Linked DNA regions of Martelella mediterranea DSM 17316. The protein of the gene in region 2 interacts with the protein of the main gene of each other region in a pairwise test. Links are inferred from orthologs where the notes say so. Each region holds a gene or a part of one and is shown on either strand. Other genes may lie near its edges. The genes, in order: recO, Mame_RS14940 and Mame_RS09700.

Region 1 (3,039 bases), 110 kb from region 2 along the record:
CGCGCCTCGCCGTCGCCGGCCTCAATCCCCATGCCGGGGAGCAGGGCACGATCGGCCGCGAGGACGAGGAAATCGTGCGCCCCGCGCTTGAGCGCCTGCGCGCCGATGGCATGGACGTCGTCGGCCCCCTGCCCGCCGATACCATGTTCCACGCCGCCGCCCGCGCCCGCTACGATGCGGCGATCTGCATGTATCACGACCAGGCGCTGATACCGGTGAAGACGCTCGGCTTCGAGGCCGGCGTCAACGTGACGCTCGGCCTACCCTTCGTGCGCACCTCGCCAGACCACGGCACGGCCTTCGATATCGCCGACAAGGGGGTTGCCGATCCGACCAGCCTGGAAGAGGCGCTCAAGCTTGCGGCGCAGCTTTCGGAAAACGCCGCATGAGCCAGATCGACGACCTGCCGCCGCTGCGCGAAGTTCTTGCCGCCCATGATCTCGACGCGAAGAAGGCGCTCGGCCAGAATTTTCTGCTCGATCTCAACCTCACCCAGAAGATTGCCCGCACCGCCGGCGATCTTGAAGGCGCCCATGTCATCGAGGTCGGCCCCGGCCCCGGCGGGCTGACGCGCGCCATCCTCTCGCTCGGCGCGGAGAAGCTCACCGTCATCGAACGCGACGAGCGCTGCCTGCCGGCGCTTGAGGAAATCGCCTCTCATTATCCGGGTCGGCTGGAGATCATCGGCGGCGACGCGCTGAAAACGGATTTCGCGGCGCTTGCCGGCGATCGCCCGGTCAGGATCATCTCCAACCTGCCCTATAATGTCGGCACCCAGCTTCTGGTGAACTGGCTGTTGCCGCGCGCATGGCCGCCCTACTGGCAATCGCTGACGCTGATGTTCCAGAAGGAGGTCGCCCAGCGCATCGTCGCGGAAGCCGGCGACAATCACTATGGCAGGCTGGGCGTGCTCGCCGGATGGCGCACACAGGCGCGCATCGCCTTCGACGTGCCGCCGCAGGCCTTCACCCCGCCGCCCAAGGTGACCTCCAGCGTGGTGCACCTCACGCCCCGCGCCGAACCGCTTCCGGTGGCAGCCTCGGCGCTGGAGCGAGTCACGCAGGCCGCCTTCGGCCAGCGCCGCAAGATGCTGCGCCAGAGCCTCAAGAGCCTCGGCGGCGAAGCGCTGCTCGCCAAGGCCGGCATCGATCCGACGCGCCGCGCCGAGACGCTCAGCATCGCGGAATTCTGCGAGCTTGCCCGAAATCTTTAGCGAATCTGATGTTCGGTAGAGGCAGCGTCCAGAGCCTTCAGCGTGGCCTGGATGAAGCTTTCGCGCGCCGTGTCCGGCTTCAGGCCGCGCGGCTCATAGACGTGACGGTTCAGGAAAAATCCGGTCAGCCGGAAGCCGGCTTCCAGATCGGCCCGGTCGGCAGCCTCGTTCATGTCCGGTCGCAGAAACACCGGCAGCGCCAGCATGCGGTCGGCATAGGGCGTTCCGGCTGCGTTGGAGACCGCCCGTCCGGACTTGGGCGACACATAGGCAAGGTCCGTCCTCACCCCGCTCGCCGCGCATTGGGCGAGATCGAGGCCGAATCCGAGTTCGTTGAGCAGCGCCAGCTCGAAGCGCACGAACAGTTCACCGGCGGCGCTGGCATCATCGAGATGGGCGATGATCACCTCCATCGCCGCGCAGAGATGACGGTGCGGATCACGTTCCGGCAGCAGCCGCAGCAGTGAAGCCATCGCCTGGACGCCGTGCAGCGCCGGCGCGGAGAGCATCAGGAGCGCCGCCCGCTGCTCGATCGGCTCGACCCGGAATTCGCCGAGATGCTCGGAAAGCCGCGCGCGCCAGTGGAGCGAGACCCGGTTGCCCGGCTGCAGCACCGGCCGCATGGTCCGCGACCGGCCGCCGCGCACCATGCCGAGATGGCGGCCGTGATCGACCGTCATCACCTCGGCGATCACGCTGGTCTCGCCATGGCGGCGGCTTCCCAGAACAATGCCCTCATCCTGCCATTCCAAGGTGCTGCGTCTCCCGACGGATCAATCCGAGTAATCGAGCCCGATCTCGCGGTAGCGGGCCGGATCGTCGCCCCAGTTCTCCCGCACTTTCACGAACAGGAAAAGATGAACCGGCTGACCAAGAATCTCCGATAACTCCTTGCGCGCGCTCATGGAAATCGCCTTGATCGCCTCGCCGTTCTTGCCGAGCGCGATCTTCTTCTGGCTGTCACGCTCGACGTAGATCACCTGCTCGATGCGCACCGAGCCATCCTTACGCTCTTCCCATTTCTCGGTCTCGACATGGGAGGAATAGGGCAGTTCCTGATGCAGCCGCAGGAACAGCTTCTCGCGGGTGATTTCGGCGGCGAGCTGACGCATCGGCAGATCGGAAATCTGGTCCTCGGGATAATACCAGGGGCCCTCGGGAAGCCGTTTCGCCAGATAGTCCATCAGGTCGTCGCAGCCTGAACCGTTCGTGGCGGAGATCATGAAGGTCTCCTCGAAATCGATCGCCTCATTGGCGGCCGAGGCGAGCTTCAACAGGTCTTCGGGGCGCACACGGTCGATCTTGTTCAGCACAAGGATCTTGGGATGACGCACCTCTTTCAGGCCTTCGAGAATGGCCTCCGCATCGCCCTTGAGGCCGCGCTCGCTGTCGACCAGCAGCATGATCACGTCGGCATCGCGCGCGCCGCTCCAGGCGGCCATCACCATGGCGCGGTCCAGCCTGCGGCGCGGCTTGAAGATGCCGGGCGTGTCCATGAACACGATCTGCGTCTTGTCGTGGATGGCAATGCCGCGCAGCGTGGCGCGGGTGGTCTGCACCTTGTGGCTGACGATCGTCACCTTGGCGCCGACAAGGCGGTTCACCAGCGTGGATTTGCCGGCATTGGTCGGGCCGATCAGGGCGACAAAGCCGGATCGGGTGTCGGCGCCCACCGGCATGGTTTCAGTCTCGGTCATGGCAACTCCTGCGGTTTTCCGCGTCACGGCGGCCGCATTATAACAGGTTCAAGAATGACAGGCTCAGCTTTCGGCCGTCCAGACGCCCTCGCGCTCCAGAAGCCGGGTGGCCGCCACCTGTTCGGCGGC
Region 2 (2,861 bases):
CGCGGGCGGGTCGCCGTCAACGGAGCCGAAATTGCCCTGCCCGTCGATCAGCGGCAGGCGCAGCGACCAGTGCTGTGCCATACGCGCCAGCGCGTCATAGATAGCGGCATTGCCATGAGGGTGATATTTACCCATGACATCGCCGGTGACGCGGGCGCATTTGACGTATTTCTTATTCCAGTCCACGCCCATTTCGGACATGCCGTAGAGGATACGGCGGTGCACCGGCTTCAGGCCGTCACGAACATCCGGCAGCGCGCGGCTGACGATCACGCTCATCGCGTAATCGAGGTAGGAACGCTGCATTTCCTCCATGATGGAGATGGGCTCGATGCCCGGCGGAAGACCTCCGCCCGAAGGTGTCGTTTGATCAGTCAATGTGAATCACGATCTCAAGCTAGAATCATCTGGTTTTTTATAGCCGAATCCGATGGCTGACGCCAATTTCTCAAGCCTCCTGACAGTGGACAGAGGCCGAATTACGCGATTTTATTCGTGTCAGGTGGTGATCCTGTGGCAAGCTCACAAGAGCGCTGCGAATGCCACTTCCGGTTTAACGCGGCGCCATGCTCTCTGGAAACGCAAAAACGGCTGGGGAACGGGCGATGAATGAACTGGCGACGCTGATAAACGGCTTCACCACCTTGATGGTGACCATGGACCCGCCCGGCATGGTGCCGATCTTCCTGGCGCTGACCGTGGGCATGACCCAGGCGCAGCGCCGCAAGGTGGCGATCCGGGGCAGCCTGATTTCGTTCTTTCTGCTCCTGGCCTTTGCGCTGCTGGGCGATGACATCCTCAACGCGCTCGGCATTTCCATGAGCGCGTTCCGTATCGCCGGGGGCATTCTTCTGTTCTGGATCGGCGTGGAAATGATCTTCGAAAAACGCGTCGAAAGAAAGGAGAGGACCACCGAAACCGCCATCACGAAGGATGGCATGGCCAATCTCGCCGCCTTCCCGCTGGCCATGCCGCTGATCGCAGGCCCCGGCGCGATCTCCGCGACCATCCTGCTCGGCTCCAAGATGGAAACGGTGCTGGACAAGCTGGCGCTCGTTCTGGTGATCTTCGTCGCCTCGCTGGTCGTGCTTTTGGCAATGCTCGCCGCCGGCCTGATCGACCGGCTTCTCGGCGAAACCGGTCGTAACATTCTCACCCGCATTCTCGGCATGATGCTGACGGCGCTGGCCGTGCAGTTCGTGATCGACGGGGTGACCACGGTGATGCATATCCCCACGGGCACGGCAGGCGCCTGAATTATCCGGCGCGTTTGCCCTCAAAAAGGTCCGATGCGGTTGGGATCAGAACGGAATGTCGTCGTCGAGATCCTGCGAGAAACCGCCGCCGCTGCTGCGGCCACCGCCACCACCACCGGAAGACGGCTGCGAGCCGTAATCGTCATAGCCACCGCCGCCCTGGCCTCCGCCGAAGTTGCCGCCTTGGCCACCGCCCCCGCCGCCTTCACCGCGGCCGTCCAGCATGGTCAGCGTGGCGTTGAAGCCCTGCAGCACGACCTCGGTCGAAAACCGCTCTTGGCCGCCCTGGTCGGTCCATTTGCGGGTCTGAAGCTGGCCTTCGATATAGACCTTGGAGCCTTTGCGCAGATATTGTTCCGCGACCTTGCACAGCCCCTCGCTGAAGATCACCACCCGGTGCCATTCCGTGCGCTCCTTGCGCTCGCCGGAATTGCGGTCGCGCCAGCTTTCCGACGTGGCCACCCGCAGATTGGCGATCGGCCGGCCATCCTGTGTGCGCCGAATTTCCGGGTCCGCTCCGAGATTGCCGACGAGGATGACCTTGTTTACACTACCTGCCATGACTACCACCTGTATAACCGCGTTGCGGCGCTTTAGAGAATTTTCGGCAGCATAGACGATCTCTCCGAAAGCGATCAACCGATACGGGACAATCCACAATTAAAAATGTTCTTTATTTGTTCTATCGCTCTGCTATGATCGAGTCAAGCGATTCAACCGGGGACATTCAAACCGTCTGTTTTGCTGCACCTCGACAGAGCCGCAGCGTGAACTACATAGGAAGCAAATTCCCTTCTCGAGAAGCCTGATCCCATGAGCGAACTGAAGAATATCTCCATCCGCGGCGCGCGCCAGCATAACCTGAAAGGCGTTGACGTGGATCTGCCGCGCAACAGCCTGATCGTGATGACCGGGCTTTCGGGCTCCGGCAAATCCTCGCTGGCGTTCGACACGATCTACGCGGAGGGGCAGCGGCGCTATGTCGAAAGCCTCTCGGCCTATGCGCGCCAGTTTCTGGAGATGATGGAAAAGCCGGATGTCGACCGGATCGAGGGCCTGTCGCCGGCGATCTCGATCGAGCAGAAGACCACGTCGAAGAACCCGCGCTCCACCGTCGGCACGGTGACCGAGATCTACGACTATATGCGCCTTCTTTTCGCGCGCACCGGCGTCCCCTATTCGCCGGCGACGGGCCTTCCGATCGAAAGCCAGACCGTGACCCAGATGGTCGACCGCATTCTGGCGCTGCCGGAACGCACAAGGCTTTATATCCTCGCGCCGCTGGTGACCGGCCGCAAGGGCGAGTTTCGCAAGGAACTGGCGGAACTGATGAAGAAGGGCTTTCAGCGCGTCAAGATCGACGGTGAATTCTACGAGATCGCCGAAGCGCCAAAGCTCGACAAGAAATACAAGCATGATATCGACGTGGTGGTCGACCGCGTTGCGGTGCGCGACGATCTGGCGACCCGGCTGGCCGACAGTCTGGAGACCTGCCTCGAAATCGCGGACGGGCTGGCGGTCGCCGAATTCGCCGACAAGCCGCTGCCGGAAAACGAGACGGCGGCCGGCGGCGCCAAGAACAAATCTCTCAACGAAACCCATGAA
Region 3 (3,147 bases), 1.1 Mb from region 2 along the record:
GCCGACACATGCAGGAGGCAGATGCGCCTCGCCTGCCGCTTACCCGGTCACGCTATGCCCAGCCAAGACCGTAGAGCAGCATGAACACCCCGGCCACGGCCTGGCAGGCCAGGAATATACCGCCCTTGATGGACCGGCTCTTGAGCGTCGCCATCCACAATAGCCTTGTGAGAAACCCGAATATCAGGGCGAGACCGAAGGTGCGGTAGATCATCGGCTGATCGAACAGCAGCGCCATCAGCGACATTGCCGCATAGGTGCCGCCGATCAGCGAGCGGACATGGATCGTTTCGCCATCTTCGACCTTGTGGCCCGAAAACCCGGTCAACGCCATCAGGCGCAGCGGCGCCAGCGCCACGATCAGCCCCCAGATCAGGATCACCACCGCCATGAACAGGGCGACCTGACCCACGAAGCTCTCCGGCCAATAGAAACTCATTACACACCCTCCAGTATTGCGGGACACGCGCCCGCATCCCTTTGGGGATCATTATCTAGAGAAAGCTCTGCGGGTCAATGTCGACCTGCACCTTTACCGAGCCGCGCGCCCTCGGCCCGTTTTCGAGCATCGCCGCCAGAAACGATTGCATGTCGTCGCCGCGCGCGCCATGCACCAGCAGCCGGAACCGGTAGCGGCCGCGGATCAGGGCAAGGGCCGCCTCCGCCGGGCCGAGCACCGAGATCGAGCGGCTTTGCGGCGCGGCAGCCCGGAGCGCGCGGGCATGCGTCTCGGCCTCGCCACGCGTTTCCGCCGAAACGATCACCGAGGCAAGCCGTCCGAACGGCGGCAGGCCGCTCTTCTCGCGCTCGCCGATCTCGCGGGCATAGAAGCCCTCCGCCTCGCCGGAAACGATTGCGCGCATCACCGGATGGGTGGGCTGATAGGTCTGGATCAAGCCGTGGCTCGTGAGCCCCGTGCGCCCTGCCCGCCCGGTCACCTGGGCGAGCAACTGGAAGGTGCGCTCCGCCGCGCGCGGGTCGCCGTTTGCAAGGCCGATATCGGCATCGACGACGCCGACAACCGTCATCAGCGGGAAATTATGCCCCTTCGCCACCAATTGCGTGCCGATGACGATATCCGCCTCGCCGTTTGCCACCGCCTCCAGCTCCAGCCTGAGCCGCTTGACGCCGCCGGAGAGATCGGAAGAGAGAACGATTGTACGCTTTTCGGGGAAATGATGCTCGACCTCCTCGGCGATGCGCTCGACGCCCGGCCCGCAGGCGACCAGATGGTCGAGCGTGCCGCATTCCGGGCAGGCCTCGGGCACCGGCTCGGCATGGCCGCAATGATGGCACATCAACTGCCCGCGAAACCGGTGCTCCACCAGCCAGCTCGAGCAATTGGGGCACTGAAACCGATGACCGCAGACTCGGCAGAGCGTCAGCGGCGCATAGCCCCGGCGATTGAGGAACAGCAGCGCCTGCTCGCCGCGCCCGACCGCGCCCTCCACCGCTTTCAGCAGAACCGGCGACAGGAAGCCGCCGCGCGCCGGCGGGTCGCGCCGCATGTCGATGGTCTTCAGATCGGGAAGCGCCGCCTCGGCGAAACGGCCCGGCAGGTGCAGCCGTTCGTAGCGGCCGGCAAGCGCATTGACCTGGCTTTCGATCGAGGGCGTCGCCGAGGCGAGAACCGTCGGGATATCGCCGATCCGGGCGCGCACGACGGCCATGTCGCGGGCGTTGTAGAACACCCGGTCTTCCTGCTTGTAGGCGGTGTCGTGTTCCTCGTCGACCACGATCAGACCGAGATCCTCGAATGGCAGGAACAGCGCCGAACGGGCGCCGGCGACGACCCGGATGCGTCCCTCCGCCGTCTGCCGCCAGACCTTTTCGCGCATGCGCGGCGCGAGATCGGAATGCCATTCGCCCGGTTTCGACCCGAAGCGGGCCTCGAAGCGCTCCAGAAACGCCGATGTCAGCGCGATTTCCGGCAGCAGGATCAGCACCTGCCGCCCCTGTCTCAGCGTTTCGGCGATCGCCTCGAAATAGACTTCGGTCTTGCCCGACCCGGTAACGCCGTCGATCAGGGTGACGCCGAAGCCCTGCCCGACCGAGGATTTCAGCCTGTCGGCGGCGTCCCGCTGGTCCGCCGACAGTTCGGGCGGGGCGTAATCGGGATCCGCCGCGCCGACGGCGGGCGGCGGCGGCAGGAACACGGTATCGAACACGCCCTGCTTCATCATGGTCTCGACCACGCTGGCGCTGACGCCGGCGGCGCGGGCGAGCCCGAGCCGCGTCCAGGAGAACCCGTCGGAGGCCAGTTCCAGCACGCGTTGCCGCGCCGGCGTCATCCGTTCGGGCGTGGTGCCGGTCAGCCTGAGCCCCTCGACCATCGGCTCGGGCTCGAGCGCGGTCGGCGCGCGCACGGCCATGCGCGCGACAAGGCCCGGCGGCGTCAGCGTATAGCCAGCCACCCAATTGATGAATTTCCGCATCGCCGGGCTGATCGGCGGGCAGTCGAAGACGTGCTCGATGGGTCTGAGCTTCTTCGCGTCCACGGCGCCGGTCTCATCGCCCTCATCCCAGACGATGCCGATCACCTTGCGCGGACCGACCGGCACCTGCACGACGGAGCCGGGGATCACCGCCATGCCATCGGGCACCGCATAGGAATACGGCCCCGCCACCGGCAGCGGCACCATCACCGGCACGCTGCGTGAAGTGGCAGGCGTCACAGGTTTTCCGAAAAGATCAAGCGAATCTGAAGTCATGACTGGCAAGCTTGCCTGCCGACGCCTGGAAAGTGAAGCGGCAAAGCAGATCGCGGCTCAGGCCGCCCCTTCCTCTGCCTCGGCCTTGGGTTCGGCCGGCGGCAGCGCGAAGTCCGCATCAGGGTCCTTCGCCAGCGCATGCACCGTATGGTTTTCGAGTGCGGTCGTCACGTCGGCGGCGTCGCCGTGGAGTTCCTCGGGCATGATCATCTTGCCGATGGTGAAATCGAACCGGTCGCCCTTCTTGTTCAGAAGTTCGTGGAACACCGTCATGTCGCGCAGTTCGGTCGACCATTTGGCGAACCAGTAGAACAGGCCGGAATTGCGCGCCTTCAGATGTACCGGCAGGATCGGCAGGTTGTATTTGCGGGCAAAGCCGATCGCCGAATTCTTCCATGGCCGCTCGTTGAGCTTGCCCTCGGCCCAATAGGCAATG

What was found.
Region 1: the proteins of Mame_RS14940 (region 2) and recO interact in binary tests that used the Escherichia coli proteins (3 or more experiments, as listed by UniProt). The link is inferred for Martelella mediterranea DSM 17316 from one-to-one orthologs.
Region 3: the proteins of Mame_RS14940 (region 2) and Mame_RS09700 interact in binary tests that used the Escherichia coli proteins (3 or more experiments, as listed by UniProt). The link is inferred for Martelella mediterranea DSM 17316 from one-to-one orthologs.

What each region holds. Positions count from the first base shown.
Region 1 is NZ_CP020330.1:3,299,807-3,302,845, forward strand. The notes cover bases 88-2,972. They hold recO (DNA repair protein RecO), read right to left. Parts: upstream 1,966-2,972; coding sequence 1,210-1,965; downstream 88-1,209. Other genes in these bases: pdxA (4-hydroxythreonine-4-phosphate dehydrogenase PdxA), read left to right, coding at 88-389; rsmA (16S rRNA (adenine(1518)-N(6)/adenine(1519)-N(6))-dimethyltransferase RsmA), read left to right, coding at 386-1,213; era (GTPase Era), read right to left, coding at 1,987-2,910. In the rest of the region: more of pdxA, read left to right, coding at 1-87; rnc (ribonuclease III), read right to left, coding at 2,974-3,039. UniProt on the Escherichia coli protein: Involved in DNA repair and RecF pathway recombination.
Region 2 is NZ_CP020330.1:3,193,076-3,195,936, forward strand. The notes cover bases 60-2,766. They hold Mame_RS14940 (single-stranded DNA-binding protein), read right to left. Parts: upstream 1,818-2,766; coding sequence 1,302-1,817; downstream 60-1,301. Other genes in these bases: gyrA (DNA gyrase subunit A), read right to left, coding at 60-378; Mame_RS14935 (MarC family protein), read left to right, coding at 606-1,256; uvrA (excinuclease ABC subunit UvrA), read left to right, coding at 2,070-2,766. Outside these bases: more of gyrA, read right to left, coding at 1-59; more of uvrA, read left to right, coding at 2,767-2,861. UniProt on the Escherichia coli protein: Plays an important role in DNA replication, recombination and repair. Binds to ssDNA and to an array of partner proteins to recruit them to their sites of action during DNA metabolism. Acts as a sliding platform that migrates on DNA via reptation.
Region 3 is NZ_CP020330.1:2,081,014-2,084,160, reverse strand. What follows is about bases 104-3,096. They hold Mame_RS09700 (primosomal protein N'), read right to left. Parts: upstream 2,712-3,096; coding sequence 495-2,711; downstream 104-494. Other genes in these bases: Mame_RS09695 (GNAT family N-acetyltransferase), read right to left, coding at 2,769-3,096; Mame_RS09705 (hypothetical protein), read right to left, coding at 104-439. Outside these bases: more of Mame_RS09705, read right to left, coding at 53-103; more of Mame_RS09695, read right to left, coding at 3,097-3,147.